3 regions of the Paenibacillus sp. FSL P4-0127 genome follow, and region 3 is predicted to be linked to each of the others. Evidence: predicted binding sites of a transcription regulator. Region 3 holds the regulator's gene; each other region holds the start of a gene.

Region 1 (6,524 bases), on a different contig from region 3:
CCTCAACATCCTGGAGAACCTCTCCTTCGAGGTAAAAGCCGGGGAAAGCATCGCGCTTGTAGGCCCGACCGGGGCGGGCAAGACGACCGTCGTCAACCTGATTTCACGGTTCTATAACGTAACGGGCGGCAGGATCCTCATCGACGGCGAAGACATTTCGCAGGTGACGCTGAAGTCGCTGCGCAGCCAAATGGGGATTATGCTGCAGGACAGCTTTATTTTCTCCGGCACGATTTTGGATAATATCCGCTACGGCCGGCTTGACGCCACCGAAGAGGAAATTATCGCCGCCGCCAAGACGGTATGCGCCGACGAGTTCATCCGCGAGTTTGAGCACGGGTACCTGACGGAGGTTAACGAGCGCGGCTCGAAGCTGTCCCAGGGGCAGCGCCAGCTCATCTCGTTTGCCCGGACGCTGCTCGCCGATCCGCGCATTCTCATCCTGGACGAAGCAACCTCGTCCATCGACGCCAAAACCGAACGGCTGCTGCAAAAAGGCTTGAACGAGCTCCTCAAAGGGCGCACCTCGTTCATCATCGCGCACCGGCTGTCCACCGTGAAGAACTGCGACCGGATCATGTACGTCTCGGACAAGGGCATCGCCGAATGCGGTTCGCACGACGAGCTGATCGCCCGCCGCGGCCTCTACTACCGCCTTTACACGGCGCAGAAGATGGAAGCTATGTAAGAGTAACGCTGGCAGCGTAGTCGTATGAATCTGACTTCAACGTTGGACAAAGGGAGGGAGGAGTATGGGATTTCACCCCATACTCCTCCCTCCTTGGTATTTCCCGGCCTAATCCCGACCGAAATGACGCTAACTCACGCCAAAGAAGTTCAGCCGGGCAATTATAGTAAATAACGAAATGGAAAGCTAACTTGACATTTCGCATTTGAGTGTGTTAGTTTTGATGTAAAGTTAACTTTCCATTTCAAGCATTTGAGGTGAATCTGTGAAAAACAGGCTTGAGGAAATACGCAAACGGGACGGGATTAGTCAGGAAGATCTGGCTGCTGCGCTCAAGGTTTCACGGCAAACGATCGGCTCGCTGGAGAACGGGCGGTACAATCCGTCCATCATCCTGGCCTTCAAGATTGCCCGCTACTTCGGTATGAGTATAGAAGACATTTTCATCTATGAGGAGGAGACATCATGAAGATAAAAGCATCGGTTTATATAGCTGCGTTGATCGCGGGCATTTGCTGCATCGCGGCCAGCTTCGGTTTCAAAAGCGAAGAGGTAAAAGCCGTATCCGGAATGCTGGTCGGCGTCGGGGCGGGATTGATCGGGATGAGTGTGGCGCAGCTCTATATGAAACGGTTTGAATCCAGGAATCCCGAGCTCGTAAAGCAGACGGAAATCGAAATAAGCGATGAGCGGAACACGATGATCCGCTATCGGGCCAAAGCGAAAGCCGGCGACATCACCCATTGGCTCATTATGGGCATTGCTTACATGACGATCCTCATTTCCGCCCCTTTATGGGTCACGCTGGCGGTGGTAGCCGTTTTTCTGCTCCATACCGCAATCGGCCTTTATTATATGAACAAATACCAAAAGGAAATGTAAGCCGCGAGACTATCTCTCCATTGGCAAACATGTCATGCGGGAGGAAATGAGCGGATGCTCCCGCTTGGAAACTTTGTCCCTCCGGATCAAAGATTTTCATTGACGTACCCCTTTCCAGGACGCTACAATTTTCGACATGAACATGGTTGTCCGAGGAGATGGAGAAAATAAAAAATATCATCGTCAACATTTTAAAGAACGCCGCCGTTCTTTTATTATATGCGTGTTTTCTTTTCATCGAAATCAAGTTTTACGGGCATATTTCGCTGCCGATCCAATTGCTCGCCATCGCGCTCCTGATCGTGTTTACCTATTTCGTAGCCTCGCCTCTATGGATGAAATCGTTCCCAAGGAAAAGAAATTTCGCGATTCGCCTGATGCTTGGCATTATTCTCGTGTTAAGCTACGCCTGGGATTTTCTCAGAACTCAACACTCGGCCCACGTGTTCAGCGTTGAGATTTTTATCGTGCCCATCATTCTGGTGTTATTGTTTTTCTCGCTCAAAGAGTCGATCATCGTCTTGTTGTCCTGCGTCGCGATCAGCGCGATCAACGTTCTTTCCCGCCTGAGTGCTATCCACATCGATGCGGTTTTTTCGGGGGTGTTGGAGGTGGGGATCTGCACGCTGCTCATCTTCATCATGAATCGGGCGCTGAAAGTAAGGTCCAGGCTCATCAACAAGCAGAACATTTTCGTGGAAAACTCCCGCGCCTTAATGATCGGAATCGACCGCACCGGAAAAGTCGACTTGTGCAATCCGGCGATGTGCCGGCTTTTGAGAATGAAACAAGACGAGGTGTTGGAGCACTTTTTTTGGGAAGTCGGCGCAAAAGTATCCGGCGAAGCGGTGGATCAAATCTTCCAGCTATTGGCCGGGCGCAAAAAAACGGAGCAGTTAGAACTCCAATTTCCGGACGGCCAGGGGGCTTCCACGTTTTTGGCGGATACCTATCCCGTCGAAGATGACGGACTGGTGAGCGGCATTATCGTCGTATTAAATGATATTACCGACCGAAAAATCGCCGAGAAGAAACTGTACGAGCTATCGGTTACCGATGATCTGACCAAGCTGGCGAACCGCAGGCATTTCGAGCGGCGTCTTGACGAAGAAATCATTCGCTCCAACCGTTATGGCCGCCCGCTTTCGTTAATGCTGATCGATCTGGATCATTTTAAGGACATCAATGATACATACGGTCACCCCTTTGGGGACCTGGTGCTGTCGACGATAGCCAAGCAACTGGAAAGCCATGTGCGGGATACCGATGTTGTGGCCCGCTGGGGCGGAGAAGAATTCGCCGTATTAATGCCTGAGACCGAGCTTCAGGAAGCGGAAAAAATCGGCATCAGGCTGCTCAAAACAGTTCGCGAGACCTCCATTCCGGTTCCGGAAGAGCGCGGTGAACCTATTACGATGACCTTCTCGGCAGGGGTCGCGACCCAATCATCGGACATTGTGAAAGAGCAAATTATCGAATCCGTCGATACGGCCTTGTACAAGTCCAAAAATAACGGCAGGAACCAGGTTACGCTCAGTCTTTAGAAGGATTTTGGAAGCATTTGTCGAATAGGTCTATAGACCTGGAATTGTGAATTGGAGGGAATCTACGGAAGTGCAGCGTCCATCGAAACCAACCGCAAGCCCGGCGCAAAGATCATCCGCGCCTCAAGCCGGACGAACGGCCGGCGGGCAGGCCAGAGCGGCCGGCAATACGCCAAGCCGCGCGTCCGCCGCTGCGTCCGCAGGAGCGGGATATCCGGCCAGCAGCGCAAACCAAAAGACCGTTGTCTGCCGGAAATGCAAATCTCCGCAGATCGTTGCCAACAAGCGGGGGTACAGCTTCGCCTACCTGTTTACCTGTCTTATCACTATGATTCTTTTCGGCGTTTTCCTCTTTGTGCTTAGCGGCGTGATGTTCATTTCCGCCAATATACACACAGCTAAGGCTTTTGGCTTTTTGGGGCCACTCGGGCTCGTTTTTATATTCTTTTCATTGCCTGTCAGCATATTGGTTGGCTTTGTCGGAAGAAGCACGATTGTAAACGGCTGTATGAACTGCGGACACAAATGGACACCTGCCAAGAAGAAATAAGCAAACAACGCTGCCGATCAAGATAAGTTGAACTAAAGAAATACGGGAATCAGGCAAGAGTGTGAAATGATTCTGAAGAAACGGTAGTGGTCGCCTTTGTGAGCGGATTTCTACAACATTCGAATTTAGTTGATTAAAGAAATCTGTGAGCAACAGCGATCGTAAGAACATTTCACACGGCCCTATCACGTACAATCATTAGTTCAACTTATTATACTGCGGCGTTGTTTGCTTTCCGGACTATGAATTGTTTCACATGGTTTGTGAATTTGTTCACAAAACTTTGCAAACAATCATGTTATAGTAAACGGGAACAACAGGCATAGAAAGTGGAGGGGTAATCATGACCAAGAAAACAACAACAGCGCTGATCCTCGTTCTCTCGCTCGTTCTCGTACTGGCGGGATGCGGCGGCGGGAACCAAAATCAGACCAAGAACCAGACCCAAGGCCAAAACCAGAGCCAAAACGCCGGGAACAAGGACACGGCCAAAGAAGCCGAAGCCGTCTCGGGCGCGTCCGAAACGAATAGCTATACGCCAATCGACCAGCTTAAGGACAAATACGATCTCATCATCGTCGGCGCGGGCGGCGCCGGGATGACGGCCGCGCTTGAAGCGAAAGCCGGCGGGATGAATCCGGTAATTTTCGAGAAAATGCCGGTGGCCGGCGGAAATACGACGAAAGCTTCGTCGGGGATGAACGCTTCCCAAACGAAATTCCAAAAAGAGCAAGGCATTGAAGACAGCAACGATTTATTTTATGAAGAGACGTTAAAGGGCGGCCATGGCACCAACGACAAAGAGATGCTCCGCTTCTTCGTGGACAATTCCGCGGCGGCGATCGATTGGCTGGATTCGATCGGAATCCGCTTGAACAATATTACGATTACGGGCGGGATGAGCGAAAAACGCACCCACCGTCCCGAAGACGGCTCCGCCGTCGGGCAATACCTTGTCAACGGCTTGCTGAAGAACGTCAAAGAACAAGGAATCCCGCTGTTCGTGAACGCCGACGTCAAGGAGATTACGGAAAAAGACGGCAAAGTGAACGGCGTCAAAGTTCTTTTCAACCAAACGGATGAAAAAACGATCGCCGCGGCTGCCGTTGTCGTGACGACCGGCGGTTTCGGCGCCAATATGGACATGATCTCCAAGGTGCGGCCGGATTTGCAAGGATATGTGACCACGAACCAGACCGGCAGCACCGGCGACGGCATTCAGATGATCGAGAAACTCGGCGGCACGACGGTCGATATGGATCAAATCCAGGTTCACCCGACCGTGCAGCAGGAAAAATCGTATCTGATCGGGGAAGCCGTTCGCGGAGAAGGCGCCATCCTCGTGTCCAGCGAAGGCAAACGGTTCACCAACGAGATGGACACCCGGGACAATGTCACGGCGGCGATTAATAAACTGCCGGAAAAATCCGCTTATCTCGTATTCGATTCCGGCGTCAAATCGCGCGTGAAAGCGATCGAGCAATACGAAAAGATGGGCTTTGTGCTCCAAGCGGATTCCACCCAGGCATTGGCCGGGCAAATGAGCGTGCCGGCGGATGCGTTGCAAACGACGCTGGATACGTGGAACGGCGCGGTGAAGAACAAAAACGACGCCGAGTTCTCCAGAACGACCGGGATGGACAACGACTTGTCCGCGGGTCCATACTACGCCATCAAAATCGGCCCCGGCATCCACTACACGATGGGCGGCGTAAAAATCAACACCAACACGGAAGTGTTGAATAAAGCAGGCCAAGCCATTCCGGGCTTGTTTGCAGCCGGCGAAGTAACCGGCGGCCTGCACGGCCAAAACCGGATCGGCGGCAACTCCGTGGCGGAAATCATCATTTTCGGCCGCCAAGCCGGGATCAAATCGGCGGAATATGTGAAGGCGCAGCAATAGCTTTGCAGCAGTTCCTTCGGCAAAAGAAAACGCTTGGGCACAACAGGCCCAAGCGTTTGTTCGTTTAAATTCGGAATGATTCCAATCAAGGCAAACCCACGCCTCGAGAACTAACGTATAAACTGTACCATTCATCGCGGCTCAATACGATGTTTTCGGCTTCCGCACACGCCCTAATTCGGGATGGGGCGGTTGTTCCGATGACCGGTTGGATGGCGGCGGGGTGTTTCATCAGCCACGCAAGCACGATCGCTTCCGGCGATGCTTGCTTCTCTTCCGCCAGCCGTTTAACCCGTTGAGCCGTATTTTTCACACTTTCGCTGGCATTCTCCAGGCTGGCTCCTGAATATAAGCCTTTGGCCAGCGAACCCCAGGCTTGGAGCTGAATGTTTTCCAATTGGCAATATTCGAGCGTACCCTCGGGAAAAATATTGTTTTTCGCCGCGTCTTGATTCACGTGGATGCCGGTTTCAAGCCAGCCGATTTTGTGCAAGCTCAGCTCCAGTTGGTTTATCACCAGCTTTTCACTGCAATGGGCCTGCAATAAACGAATTTGCCCGGCGCTCATATTGGAAACGCCAAAATAGCGGACTTTTCCCGCTGCCTTTAACTGATGAAAGGCTTCCCCTACTTCCCGCGCGTCCATGAGCGCATCCGGACGATGCAAGAGCAGAATATCCAAGTAGTCAATCCCCAGTCTGGAAAGAATCCCATCCACACTCTCCAAAATATAGGCCTTGGAAAAATCATAACGCGCCGGAATGCCCCTGACTTCATCCGGAAAGCGAATTCCTAATTTGGATTGAATGATCATTTTTTCTCTTAACTCCGGTTTTTCCTGCAACACCTGGCCAAAGACGGTCTCGGCTTTTCCGTACGCGTAAATATCCGCATGATCAAACATATTGATTCCGCTGCCCAAAGCCGTCTCCACCGCTTCATGCGCCTGCTTTACAT
Region 2 (6,524 bases), 220 kb from region 3:
ACGATTCGGCGCAGTTGCGCGGGCAGCCGTTTACCGCCATCTTGAATTTGGCCGGAAAGTCGAGCCGTTCGAATTTCCGTTCAAGCAGCGCGCCCATGCCCATCGAATCCTGGGTGCCGAACCGGCAGAACTGCGAACCGACGCAGGTTTTCACCGTGCGGAGCGATTTGGCGTAGGCGTACCCCGACGGCATGTCGAGCTCGGCCCACACTTTCGGCAGATCTTCTTTTTTCACGCCGATCAAGTCCAGCCGCTGGCCGCCGGTGACCTTAACGACTTTCACATCGTATTTCAGCGATACGTCGGCGATTTTCTTCAGATCCTCCGGCGTCGTCACACCGCCGTACATCCGCGGAACAACCGTATAGGTTCCGTCCTTTTGGATGTTGGCGCTCATCCGCTCGTTGACGAAGCGCGATTCTTTTTCGTCCTCGTGCGTTTCCGGGTACAGCATGCCGAGATAATAGTTGATGGCCGGGCGGCATTTCGAGCAGCCTTCAGGCTGGCTCCAGCCAAGCACGTTCATCACTTCTTTGGTCGTCTGCAGCCCTTTCGCCTTGATCTCCGCCACAATTTCATCGCGGCTCAGCGTCGTGCAACCGCAGATGCCCTGTTTCGCCGCCGACTGAAACCCGTCTCCCAGCACGTATTGCAAAATTTGCTCAACCACCGGCTTGCAGCCTCCGCAGGAGCGGGTTGCCCCGGTGCAGGCTTTGATCTCGTCGACGGTCGTCAAACCCTGATTGGCAATCGCGTCGACGATCGTGCCTTTGGTTACCCCATTGCAGCCGCAGACGATTTCGTCGTCCGCCATCGTTTCCACCGAAGCTTTCTTGGCTCCGCCGCCGCCGCAGCAGCCCGTGCCCATCAGCGCGGCGTACAGTTCGTCCGTCATCTCCGCCTTCTGCTTGATCAGCTTCTGCAGCTCGGCCGAATCGTTAATATCGCCAAACAGCACCGCGCCGACAAAAACGTTGTCCTTCAGCAGAATTTTTTTGTAGGTCCGCTTCCAGTCGTCTTTGCTGCAAATCACCGTATGTTCCGGACCATCGATAAATTCGCCGGTCGAAAAAACGTCAACCCCGGAAATCTTCAGCTTGGTCGAAACGACCGAACCGGCGTAAGGCGCGGTTTCCACGCCGCTGATATGCTTCGCCAGTACCATGCCCTGCTCAAACAGCGGAGCGACCAGTCCGTAGCAGACGCCACGGTGCTCCGTACATTCGCCGACGGAATAAACGCCCTCCAGCGATGTCTGCAAATAGTCGTTGACGACGATCCCGCGGTTCACTTCGATGCCGCTCGCTTTGGCCACCGCAACGTTCGGCTTGATGCCGACCGCCATGACGACGAACTCCGCTTCCAGTTCCGTGCCGTCGGCGAACCGCAGCCCGCTTACCCGCGAACCGCCAAGCAGTTCGGTCGTCTGCGCGCCCATTTTAAATTTGATGCCCTGGCGCTCCAGTTCCGCTTTTAGCATCCCCGCCGCCTGATGATCCAGCTGACGCTCCATTAAATCTTCCATTAAATGCACGACCGTCACGTCCATGCCGAGCTGAACGAGCCCTTTGGCCGCCTCCAGTCCGAGCAGGCCTCCGCCGATGACCGCCGCTTTGCGGCAAGTCTTGGCCGCCTGGATCATTTGCTCGCAGTCCGAAATGTCGCGGAAGCCGACCACGCCTTCCTTATCGCTGCCGGGAATCGGCAGGATAAACGAAGTCGACCCGGTAGCGATCAGCACCTTATCGTAAGGCACGCGCTGGCCGTCCTCCGTGACAACCTCCTTCGTATCCTTGTCGATCCGGGCCACCGCCGTTCCGGTATGCAGCGTAATCCCGTTATCGCGATACCAGTTCAAATCGTTCAGAATAATATCGTCTATCGTTTTGCTGCCTTCAAGCACATAGGAAAGCATGATCCGGTTATAGTTGGGATGCGGCTCGCTGCCAAACACCGTTATTTCGAATTTGGAAGTTAGTTTCAATATTTGTTCAACGGTACTGATGCCCGCCATTCCGTTACCGATCACGACCAGTTTCTCTTTTGCTGTAGCCATCTTCATCCAAGCCCCTTTCAGAATAAGACTGTTCCGAATTGTTAGTTGATTACCTGCAATCCCTTATGCCGAAAGTATACATTTAAAATTATGAATAGTTTGTGATTTCATTCACATTAATTGTGAAAGTTATCACATTTAATTGTCACATTTTTTTTTGCATACCTATTGAAAAATCCGCAGCCTCTTATCTAAGAGAACTGCGGATTTGCTTTTTCTCCGAAACTTATTTTCGCACCAAAGCGATTTCCACATTGTCCTGGGGTTTTAACCTCATGTCAAGGCCGGTGTCCAGCAATTTCTTATGATTGACCTTCAGCACCCATGCTTCCGTCTCCTCCGGACGATAACCATTGACGGAAACGATATGTTGCCCGGTTTTGTTCAGCTCCACGATCCCGCTGCGCTTGAGCAAATCCCTCACGGTCGTGTTTTCATTGTATTGATGGACAAAATAGCTTTTAAGCTGCGGATTTTGACTGCCCCCGTTCACGGTCAGCAGCAGCGATGCTCCATTTTGCCCCGCCGTTGCGCTGCCCGCGGTTTTAACGTAAACGAGTATGTTGTCCCCCGCCTTGAGCTGTTTGTCCCAATCGCGGGACGGCAGCTCCTTGTCATTTAGGCGGATCCCCCACTCCAGCGTCGAATCAAGCGAAACTTCACCCACGGATTGAATTTTGCCCCTATCCTCCGTCAGTTTTACGATACCGCTGCTTTCAAGCGCCTGAAGAACGGTAATCCCTTCCGTATAATCAAAATGCAAACTGCGCGTCACATCGGGGATAAACGTCCCCCCGTCAATCGTTAAAGTAATGTCATCGGCATGCCCATCCTCGCTTTGCAGCTCCTCCGAAGGGTCCGGTTTGTCGATCGTCCCGCCATCGGCGCAGGCTGCCGTGAAGAACGCGGCCAAAACCAACAGTCCTGCCAGCCATTTCAATCTCCAGCGCATCGCCGCCCCGCCTTTCCTTTAATCATTTTCCCTGATTCAATCCAGGAATATTCCATATCTTAAGCATACCGGACCGGCAGAAAGTTCTCAAATTTCGGGGCAGGCGCAAAGAACCCTTCCCTAAGCAGGGAAGGGCGAGGCCTGAATACTTCAAGTTATATTGTATATCGCGGAAATAATATATTGTTCTCCAGGTGCACATGCGTAAAAGTCATGGCTTCCAGCTCTTCTAGACGCGAATAGGTCAAACGGTACGTCGTGCACGCATGGCCAGGCGGCTGAAAATCGTCGGTCAACTCCCGCAGTTGTTTGAGAATGTCGCCCGCCGCGTCGTGTTCGGATTCCAACTCCGCGATGGCGGACTGCAATTTTTCCAGCACTTCCGGGTCCCGGCTCTTCTCCCAAAGGATTATCTTAGGAAACTCCTCTGCCTCTTCCTTGTCGGTATGCTCCAGCAGCTCGCGCCGAAGCTCACCGAACAACCGCTCGACCTCGCGCAAATGCGTATCCGCATCCCCATGGACCCGGGACACCTTGGTCACGTTTTTTTGAATTTCCGGCAGTTCCTCGCGCAAATAGCGATGGTGCGTGTTTACGATATGCCCGATCAAATCGGCCGATTCCGCCTTTGTCCAATCCTGTTCTTCCTCTGCCCGGGGATGTTCGGCCGCCAAGCGGTTTAAGTCCGTGAGCAGCGTTTCAACCGGAATCCCCCGCTCTGCCGCCGCTTCCCCCAACGGACGCGCGCCGCCGCAGCAAAAATCGATTTTCCGCCCGCGGAAATAATCCGCCGATTTTGGAAAACGAAGCACGATATCACGAACCATGTCTTGTTCCTTAAATAATGCTTGTATGTGATTCATCCGGAAAGACCTCCTGAGCTAATGTCGTAAGCTTACGTTTTTAACTTAACGCATAGAAGCGCCTCTCCTTGTGATTTTAATCACTTTTGTTTTTCTTGCTTCCGCTCAAAATATTTAAAGGCCGCCCGTAACCGGGAGGCCTTGTTATCGTCTGGACTTGCAAATAAGTTCGTTTTATTTCAGCACATCGTGATCCACGTACCGTTCGCCGTTTATTTCGCTGATCAACTCGATGGCGACCTTTGCCCCGTCGCCTGCCGTAATGATCGTATGAACGCTGACGCCCGCCGCCGTGCCGGCCGCCCAGATTCGCGGAACGCGGGTCCGGCCTTGCCCGTCCGTAGCGATGACGGTTTTGATTCTCGGCTCGCGGCCTTCTTTCAGCTCCAGGCCGGCAGCGCTTGCAAGATCGGTCAACGCGCCGGTGGCCAATATGATATGGGACGCCTCGTAGCTGCGGCCGGATTCCGTTTTTACGGTTACTGTCGAACCGCCGTTGGCATCGATATGCGTCACTTTTTCTTCAATGAACTTGGCGCCGAATTTTTCGGCCTGCTCCCGTCCGATTTTGAGCAAATCCGGTCCGGAAATGTCCTTTGCCCCGTAATGGTTCTCAATCCAGGCCCGCTTCGTCATGCTTGCGTTGCTGTCCAAAACAAGCGTTTCTTTGCCCGCCTTGGCCAAAAATAACGCCGCGCTGGCTCCAGCCGGCCCTGCCCCGATTACAATTACCTCAGCCACAAGTACACCTACTTTCTAAAATTTTCATGCCGCCTTCGCGACCCGAAAACGGCATGAGCTTATTTAATCCACTGCTCCGCCCAGGACTGCACCTGTTCCATCACCGGACGAAGCGCCCGCCCTTTCTCAGTCAATTCATATTCGATGCGAACCGGCGTTTCCGGATAAACATGACGGACCAAAATCCCCTCACATTCCAAATCCTTCATCCGTTCCGATAACATCTTATCGCTCATGGAAGGAATCTGATTGGAAATATCCTTGAAGCGTTTCGGCCCGCTCATCAGGGTTTGAATAATCAAGCCGTTCCAGCGTTTTCCCAAAAACGAAAAAGCCGATTCAAATCGCGGACACATTCCATACGAATGCTCATCCATAACATTCACCTCATTATTATAGCAAGCCTGCAAGCGTTAAACTTACGTTAAGTAAGTTAATATATTTCATAATAGCATATTTACACGCGGAAAGTAAGGGGGGGACTCTTCATTCACCGCCCCGTATCCGAAAAAACGGCCGCCTTGGCGGCAGCCGCTAATATAGTATATTACGTTTATGGTCAGTTATACCCACCACATCTCCGCGGCGGAATCTTCCATAAGCACTTGCTGCAGATTGCGCACGGCTTTGGTAAATCCTTCATCGATCGACATTAGCCCGTCTTCGTGCTCGATGCTTACCGCGTAATCGTAGCCGTACAGCCGAAGCGCGCTGATAATGTCGGCCCACGTCTTCAGATCGTGGCCGTAACCGACGGTGCGGAACTGCCAAGCCCGCTCCTGCATGTTCGTGTAAGGCTGCATATCCGTGATGCCGTAACGGTTTACGTTCACCGGATCAATCGTCGTATCTTTGGCGTGGAAATGGTGGATGGCGCCGGCCTTGCCAAGGATCGCAATCGCTTGAACCGGATCGATTCCCTGCCACCACATATGGCTCGGGTCGAGGTTGGCCCCGATGACTTCGCCGGCCGCTTCGCGCAGGCGCAGCAGCGTCGCCGGCGTGTGCACGGAAAATCCGCCGTGCAGCTCAAGCCCGATCTTCACATGGTGATCGGCGGCAAATTTGCCCCATTCCGTCCAATACGGAATGACTTTATTTTTCCACTGCCAGTCCAGAACTTCCTGAAAGTCGTTGGGCCAAGGCGCTACCGGCCAGTTGGGATACTTGGCATCCTCATGATCGCCCGGACAGCCGGAAAACGTGTTGACGACCGGCACTTCCAGCAACTCGGCCAATTGCACGGTTTTGACGAAAACGTCGTGGAACTCCTTGGCGATCGCCTTTTGCGGATGCAGCGGATTGCCGTGGCAGCTTAGCGCGCTGATAATGAGTCCGCGGGACTCCACCGCTTTTTTGAACTCTTCCCGGGCCGCCTTGTTTTCCAGCAGCACATCGGGATTGCAGTGGGCGTTCCCGGGATGTCCGCCGGTGCCGATTTCCACGGCTTTCAGCCCTTGTGCGGCCGCCTTATCGAGCGCTTGTTCGAGCGGAAGGCCTCCAAACAGAACCAGAAATACTCCTAATTTCACCTCTATGCTCCTCCTTGCTTCGTGGTTTGGCCCAAGGCCGGGTTAGTCAAAATATACGGTTTGGCCGGTTTTGGCCGATTTATAGATGGCTTCCAAAATTTCCGTGACCACAAGCGCCTGTTCCGGCTTCACGAGCGGCTCTTTATCTTCCAAGATCGCTTGCACCCAAGCTCTCGCTTCACGGGTGGATTCGTTTTCCTGTTTGCCTTCGTAAAAAGCGACCCCGCCGGATCCGAGATCGACGTTGGTTTCGTACAGGCGGCTCAATTTTTCGCCGTTCAGGCGCAGGCCGTTCGTCATATCGGCACCGCCCTCGGTGCCGCACAGCAGCGTTTTCGCTTCTCCAACCTCGACGATATTGAGCGCCCAGCTGGATTCCA
Region 3 (6,524 bases):
TTCGCTGACCTCCTATCAGCTGGGGCTTGTGGCCGCCGAATTCGAGGTGCAGCACGAGCGTCCGCACCAGGCGGACAGCGACGCCTTGGCGACGGCGCTGATTTTTCTGAAATGCCTGGAGGAATGCGAGCGGCTGCCGCTGTTGACCCTGCAGCGCCTGGCGGATTTGTTTGCGGGCGAGGACAGCGACCTCGGCTGGTTTTTCGATGCCATGGTCCAGGAGAAGGAACGCGAAACGGAGCAAAGCGATGACGGTTACATCTTTTATCGCCAGTTCGCGCTGCAGGCCGAGGATTGGATGGATATCGAATCTCCGCGGGGCGCTATGGCGGACAATCCGCTGGAGGGTGTGTCCTTTGAGCAGTTCATGGAGCAGGTGAGGGAGCGGCTGCGCGAAAGGCTGCCCCAATACGAGGAGCGCGATGCTCAGAACAAGATGCTGGAGGAAGTGAGCCGGGCTTTTAACGATGACAAGCATCTGCTGATCGAAGCGGGGACCGGAACGGGGAAATCGCTTGGTTACTTGCTGCCCGCGATCTACCATAGCGTCAAACGGGAAGAAAAAGTAATGGTCAGCACGCATACCATCAACCTGCAGGAGCAGCTTCGGGAAAGAGACGTTCCGCTGCTCGCCGAGGTGGTGCCGTTTCCTTTCCTGGCTGCCGTATTTAAAGGCAGGCAGCATTATTTGTGCTTGCGCAAATTTGAACATAAAATAAATAGAAGAGACTTTGCCACGCCGAAAGAAGAGGTGATGACGGCGGCGCAAATGGTAGTGTGGCTGACGCAAACGGTCAACGGCGACGATGAAGAGCTCAATTTGGGCAATCGCGGCGGCGATTTCTGGGAAACGGTGGCCAGCGAGTCGGACTCCTGTCTCGGGCGGTCCTGTCCATGGTTCCGCAAATGCTTCTACCATCGGGCCAAACATGAAGCCGGGGTCGCCGATGTGGTCATTACGAACCACTCCAAGCTGTTTACCGATATCCAGGCCGGGCATCAGCTGCTGCCGGGATACGAGCGTCTGGTCATCGACGAGGCCCATCATTTGGAGGATGTGGCGGGGAAACACCTGGGCATTCATATGAAGTATTTTACTGTCATTCATACGCTCACCCGGCTGTTTAAAGACAGCAAGACCGGCCAGCTGCCAAATCTCCGCATCGCTTTGCAGGCGGCAGGGGGCGAAAAAACGGGCGAATGGTGCCAGGTCATCGACGAAATGTACCCGACGCTGATCGATGTGAAGGAAAGCTGGGACAAGCTCAGCGAGCTGCTGTTTGCCCTGATGCCGGAACGGAGCGACGCCGCGCCCGGCGATCCGGGCCAATTCGTTTACCGCCTGCTTCCGCTAAAGAAACCGAAAGAATGGGATAAGCTGCTGGCGCTGGAGAACCAGATCTATGTCTCGCTAGGGGACGTGCTCCGCAAAGGCGACCGGATGCTGGCGCAAATCCGGGAAGAGCAGGAGGATTACGGTTCCGAAAGCCTCCTGACCGACATCAACGGGTTATTCAAGGATTTGGCCAACGAGCGGGAGGCCCTGCGTTTCTTCATGAAGCTGGAGAACGAGGAGACGGTGTACTGGATGGAAGCGAACGGGAATTTCCGCAGCCGCTCCCTGCAGATGTATGCCGTTCCGATCGACGTTAGCGCGCAATTGAAGGAATACTTTTTCGACAGAAAAAAAAGCGTGGTGATGACCTCGGCGACGCTGTCGGTCGACAAGTCGTTCCAGTATATGATCGAACAGCTGGGACTGACGGAAGCGGCCGGGGAAGGACGGCTGAACACGGCGATGCTGCCGTCGCCGTTTGATTACCGCAGCCAGGCGCTGCTCGTCATCCCGCGCGATTTTCCGAGCGTAAAGGGGAGCGTGGGCGACGACCATTTCGTCAGCACGCTGGTGCGTTCGCTCGCCGATACCGCGGTTGCGACGCAAGGCCGCATGCTGGTGCTGTTCACATCCTACCGGATGCTGCGGCAGGTTTACGAGCCGTTGAAGGAGCTATTGTCGGCGCAAGGAATCACGGTCATCGGCCAGGGGATGGACAGCGGCAGCCGCAGCAAGCTGACCCGGCGCTTTCAGGGCCAGGCGGCGTCCGTGCTGCTGGGGACGAGCAGCTTCTGGGAAGGCGTGGACATTCCGGGCGAAGCGTTGACGAGCCTGGCGATCGTCCGCCTGCCCTTCCAGCCCCCCAACCATCCGCTGGTGGAAGCGAAAAGCGAACGGCTGCAGAAGGAGAAGAAAAATCCTTTCATGAAACTGTCCGTGCCCCAGGCGGTCATCCGCTTCAAGCAGGGATTCGGCAGGCTCGTCCGCTCCTCGCTGGACCGGGGGATCGTGGTTGTTTACGATACCCGCATCTTGGAGTCTTACTACGGGAAATACTTTTTATATTCACTGCCCGGGCCGAAGATGGAGCATATGCCGCTCACTCAGATGGTTCCGCGCATATCGGAATGGTTAAATCCGGGAGACGAAAACGTCTCTAAGTCCGCGTCAGAATAGGGGGATAAACGTATGAAATCCGAAAAAATTTCCGATGCCGTCGTCCGCCGGCTGCCGGTGTATTTGCGGTTCCTCAACGAGCTGAGCCGGCGCGAAGTGCCTACGGTGTCCTCGCAGGAGCTCGGCCAGAAGCTGGACCTCAACCCGGCCCAGATCCGCAAGGATCTGGCCTACTTCGGCGATTTCGGGCGAAAGGGCATCGGCTACGATGTCGCGTATTTGATCGAGAAAATCCAGCAAATCCTCAACCTGGACCAGCAGATCAACGTTGCGCTGGTCGGCGCCGGTAATTTGGGGCAGGCGCTTTCGAATTACAACGCTTATTTGAAAGACAACATGAAAATCGTGGCGGTGTTTGACGCCTCTCCGGCCAAGATCGGCACGCAAATCAACAACATCACGATCCAGCCGATCGAAGAGCTGACGGAAACGGTGCGGGAGAAAAATGTCCGGATCGGGATCATTACCGTCCCGGATTACGAAGCGCAGCGCGTGGCGGATCAATTGGTGGCGGCGGGAATCGGGGCCATTCTGAACTTCGCTCCGACGATTTTGAAGGTGCCGCCGGAAGTCCGCATCCATGCCGCCGATTTCACGACCGATTTGCTCAGTCTGGCTTATTATTTGAATGATGGAAACGGAAAGGAACAACCTGCCCATGAGTCGTAAATGGTTAATCAAGAACGGAACCTTTGTCGTGTTCGAACAAGATCGTTCCATTGTACAGGGCTATATGCTCGTTGAGGGCGATACGATTTCCTATATCGGCGAGCAGCTTCCTGAAGGGGCGGAAGACGCGGAAACCTTCGACGGAAAAGGGCTGCTGTTCATGCCGGGGCTGATCAACACGCACGGCCACGCGGCGATGTCGCTGCTGCGCGGATACGGCGACGACATGGTGCTGCAGACCTGGCTTCAGGAAAAAATGTGGCCGATGGAAGCCAAGTTCACCGCCGGCGATGTGTACGCTGGGACGGCGTTGTCCGTGCTGGAGATGCTGAAAGGCGGAACGACCACGTTCCTGGACATGTACGACCATATGGATGAAGTGGCCAAAGTGGTTCAGCAGTCGGGCATCCGCGCCGTGCTGATGCGCGGCGTCATCGGGTTGTGCCCGCCGGACGTGCAGCAGCAGAAGCTGAACGAAGCGATCGCGTTTGCGAAAAATTGGCACGGTCAGGCGGACGGCCGAATCACGGCGATGATTTCGCCGCACGGGCCGTACACCTGTCCGCCGGAATTTTTCGAGAAATTCGTGCAAGCGGCTAATGATCTGGATCTGCCGATGCATACGCATATGTCGGAGACGCGGGCGGAAGTGGAGCAAAACGTGAACGATTACGGGGTCAGACCCGTTCAGCATTTGCTGAACCTCGGGATGTTCTCCCGTCCGTCGCTGCTTGCTCACGCCGTGCATTTGACCGATGAGGAGATCGATATTTTGGCGGCCCATAACGTGGCGGTGTCGCACAATCCCGGCAGCAACCTGAAGCTGGCCAGCGGCGTGGCGCGGGTGCCGGCACTGCTTGGCAAAGGCGTGGTCGTTTCGCTTGGAACGGACGGCGCCGCCAGCAACAACAACCTCGATATGCTCGAGGAGGTCCGCCTCGCCGCGTTGATCCACAAAGGCGTTTCCGGCGATCCTACCGCCGTTCCGGCGCTGGAAGCCCTCAAAATGGGCACGGAATACGGGGCGAAGTCGGTGTTCTTGGCGAATACGGGGAAACTCGCGGCCGGCATGAAGGCGGATTTTATCGCGCTGAATACGGAACAGGCCCATTTCCTGCCGAAGACGGATTACGTTTCCCATGTCGTCTATTCGGCCGGCTCCAAAGATGTAGAGCATGTGTGGGTTAACGGCGAGCAGTTGGTCAAACACGGGGCTTGCCTCACCCTCGACGAGGAGCGTATCCGGCGCGAGGCGCAAGAGGCCTTCGAAGGGCTGCTGGCCCGGTAGGCGCTTGGAGGCTTGGCACTGGTTGCTTGCTGCTTTTTGAATGGCGCGTGCAGCTGCGGCCGTGGACGTGGACGTGTCATGTTCGTGGCTGCACCTGTGGCTGTGCCTGTAATTACGGCGATTTAGCGGTAAAAAAGGGCGTTATTTTCGGATTTGAAGAGGTTTCCGCTGCAATAAGGGACTTTTTTGTCGCTATTTCCCGGCATAGGCCGTGATATTGACGATATCGCCGTCCTCGGGGAAAATAAGAACTAACATAGCCGTTATTTTAACGATGCGGAGGAAAAACGGCGGAATAACGACCGGAATTAACGTTATTTTTCTGCGACTGTGCGAATGTGCGCGAATGTGGGTTTAGACGACTGGCTACAGGGGAAAGGAAGAGAAGGTTGAGAAAGAGAACCAAGTGGCTCCTGCTTTCGCTGCTGATTTTAGTGATCGTGCTTTTTGCCCTTCACCGTTTTTATATCTACGTTCTTCAGGATACCTGGGCAAGCGAAAATGCAGTGATTGAGCAGGCGAAACAGGAGACGGACCTGGTCCAGGGCGATAAAGTGTGGAAATCGGTGTGGGACGATGTGTGCTGGGTGGTCCAGGGCAAAGACGGGTCAGGCCGGGAGATGATGGTATGGCTCCGGGAAGGTCATGAACCCGTGGTGCGGCTGCTCTCGGAAGGTGTGTCGGAGACCCGGGTGCGGACGATCATTAACGAAAGCCTGCCCGGGATTACTATCGTCAGGCTGGTGCCCGGCATCTACAATGAACGGCTGGTATGGCAGCTGTTTTATAAACAAAAGGATCACCACTACTACCGTTTTTACGATTTCGGCACCGGTGAGGCGTTGAACGATGTATTTACGCTTCCGAACCGCTGATCCGCCATGAAGTGAACCGAATAGGAGATTTGAAGCATACGGTTTCTATGTTCAGCAACTTGGACGTGGAGGCCGTTTTTTGTAATATGAAAACATACGTTCGATTGAATTTTAATATTTTCATATTAGGAGGGCATGCGCTTGGTGAATTCCGATCAACCGCCGTGCGAGCAAAGGATTTATAACGATGTAATGAAATCGTTCCAGGATTATTTTGGATTGCGTATCCTGCAAGCAACCCCAATCAAACGCGGCTGGCTTAATTTAAAGTGGAAAGTTGAAACGGATTCCGGAGAATACGTGCTAAAACAATACAATAAGGAGAGGTACCGGCTGTACAATCCAAGCCAGCTTTCGACGGCGCTTTCCGAACAAATCAGATTATTCCGCCAAGGTATCGCCTGTCCTCAGCTTTTTACATACCAAGACCAAATCATGCTGGAGTCCGAGTGTGGGGAGAAGTTCGTGGCCATGCAATATTGCAAAGGCAAATTGATCTCTCCCGGGGAAGCCAACGCCTCCCAAATTCATGATTTGGGGAGAATGACGGGGAAAATGCACCTGCTGCTAAACGACGGGACGCTTGGAAGGGGACAGGCCCCGCAATTTATCCCGCCTAGCCGTGAGGAACGTTTGGCTCATTGGAAAGCGGTCCGGGCTGAAGCGGAATCGTCAGGCAAAACCGATATTCTCGAACCTGTCGAAAAACAACTGCTGGCCACGGAATCGGTGGATCCGCAAAGGTTTGAGGGGATCCGGCAAGGCTGGGCGCACCGCGATTTGTGGGCGGACAACCTGTTGTTCGACGATGATCGCTTATCGGCTATTTTGGATTTTGACCGGCTCAATTTTGACTATCCCTGGCTGGACGTCGCCCGGGCGGTCATGTCATGCGCCTTTCAGGAGACTTTGGACGTTTCGTTAGCCGCGGCGTTTCTTGAAGGATACGGCAAAGAATGCCCGTTGCAGGAAGGATTATTGGTCCGCTCGTTGGAACTGCTTTGGTATATGGAAAGCGCTTGGTGGATTCATGAAAACATGGATCGGCACAGCGCTCCGCCTGCCCGGTTTGCCAAAGAAATGATTTGGCTCGCCGGCCATCTGGGCGAGTTGCCGCTTCTGCTTGAGAATATGTAGCAGTCTACCCATTTAAAATTTGAAATATAGCCATACTTTTTTT

The links. Region 3 encodes Rex, which represses fermentation and respiration genes when NADH is low (regulators of the CRP and FNR family bind a similar motif). Its sites were predicted from a motif close to TTGTGAAATATTTCACAA; they were not measured.
Region 1: NYE74_RS29630 (flavocytochrome c) is a predicted target of Rex. The motif match lies at 3,926-3,943, and genes of this name have one in related genera.
Region 2: ric (iron-sulfur cluster repair di-iron protein) is a predicted target of Rex. The motif match lies at 3,940-3,957, and genes of this name have one in related genera.

Annotation. Positions count from the first base shown of each region.
Region 1 covers NZ_JBBOWY010000002.1:698,662-705,185, reverse strand. Annotated here, with positions in the region: gene NYE74_RS29655 (ABC transporter ATP-binding protein) at 1-688, shown strand, start outside; gene NYE74_RS29650 (helix-turn-helix transcriptional regulator) at 954-1,157, shown strand; gene NYE74_RS29645 (hypothetical protein) at 1,154-1,570, shown strand; gene NYE74_RS29640 (sensor domain-containing diguanylate cyclase) at 1,729-3,114, shown strand; gene NYE74_RS29635 (hypothetical protein) at 3,185-3,664, shown strand; gene NYE74_RS29630 (flavocytochrome c) at 4,008-5,567, shown strand; gene NYE74_RS29625 (aldo/keto reductase) at 5,653-6,524, opposite strand, start outside.
Region 2 covers NZ_JBBOWY010000001.1:3,431,326-3,437,849, reverse strand. Annotated here, with positions in the region: gene nirB (nitrite reductase large subunit NirB) at 1-2,056, opposite strand, end outside; gene NYE74_RS15400 (hypothetical protein) at 2,283-3,008, opposite strand; gene ric (iron-sulfur cluster repair di-iron protein) at 3,164-3,862, opposite strand; gene NYE74_RS15390 (FAD-dependent oxidoreductase) at 4,046-4,612, opposite strand; gene NYE74_RS15385 (winged helix-turn-helix transcriptional regulator) at 4,672-4,989, opposite strand; gene NYE74_RS15380 (sugar phosphate isomerase/epimerase family protein) at 5,176-6,144, opposite strand; gene NYE74_RS15375 (Gfo/Idh/MocA family protein) at 6,187-6,524, opposite strand, start outside.
Region 3 covers NZ_JBBOWY010000001.1:3,646,414-3,652,937, forward strand. Annotated here, with positions in the region: gene dinG (ATP-dependent DNA helicase DinG) at 1-2,512, shown strand, start outside; gene NYE74_RS16445 (redox-sensing transcriptional repressor Rex) at 2,525-3,181, shown strand; gene NYE74_RS16450 (amidohydrolase) at 3,171-4,469, shown strand; gene NYE74_RS16455 (cell wall elongation regulator TseB-like domain-containing protein) at 4,859-5,344, shown strand; gene NYE74_RS16460 (phosphotransferase) at 5,480-6,481, shown strand.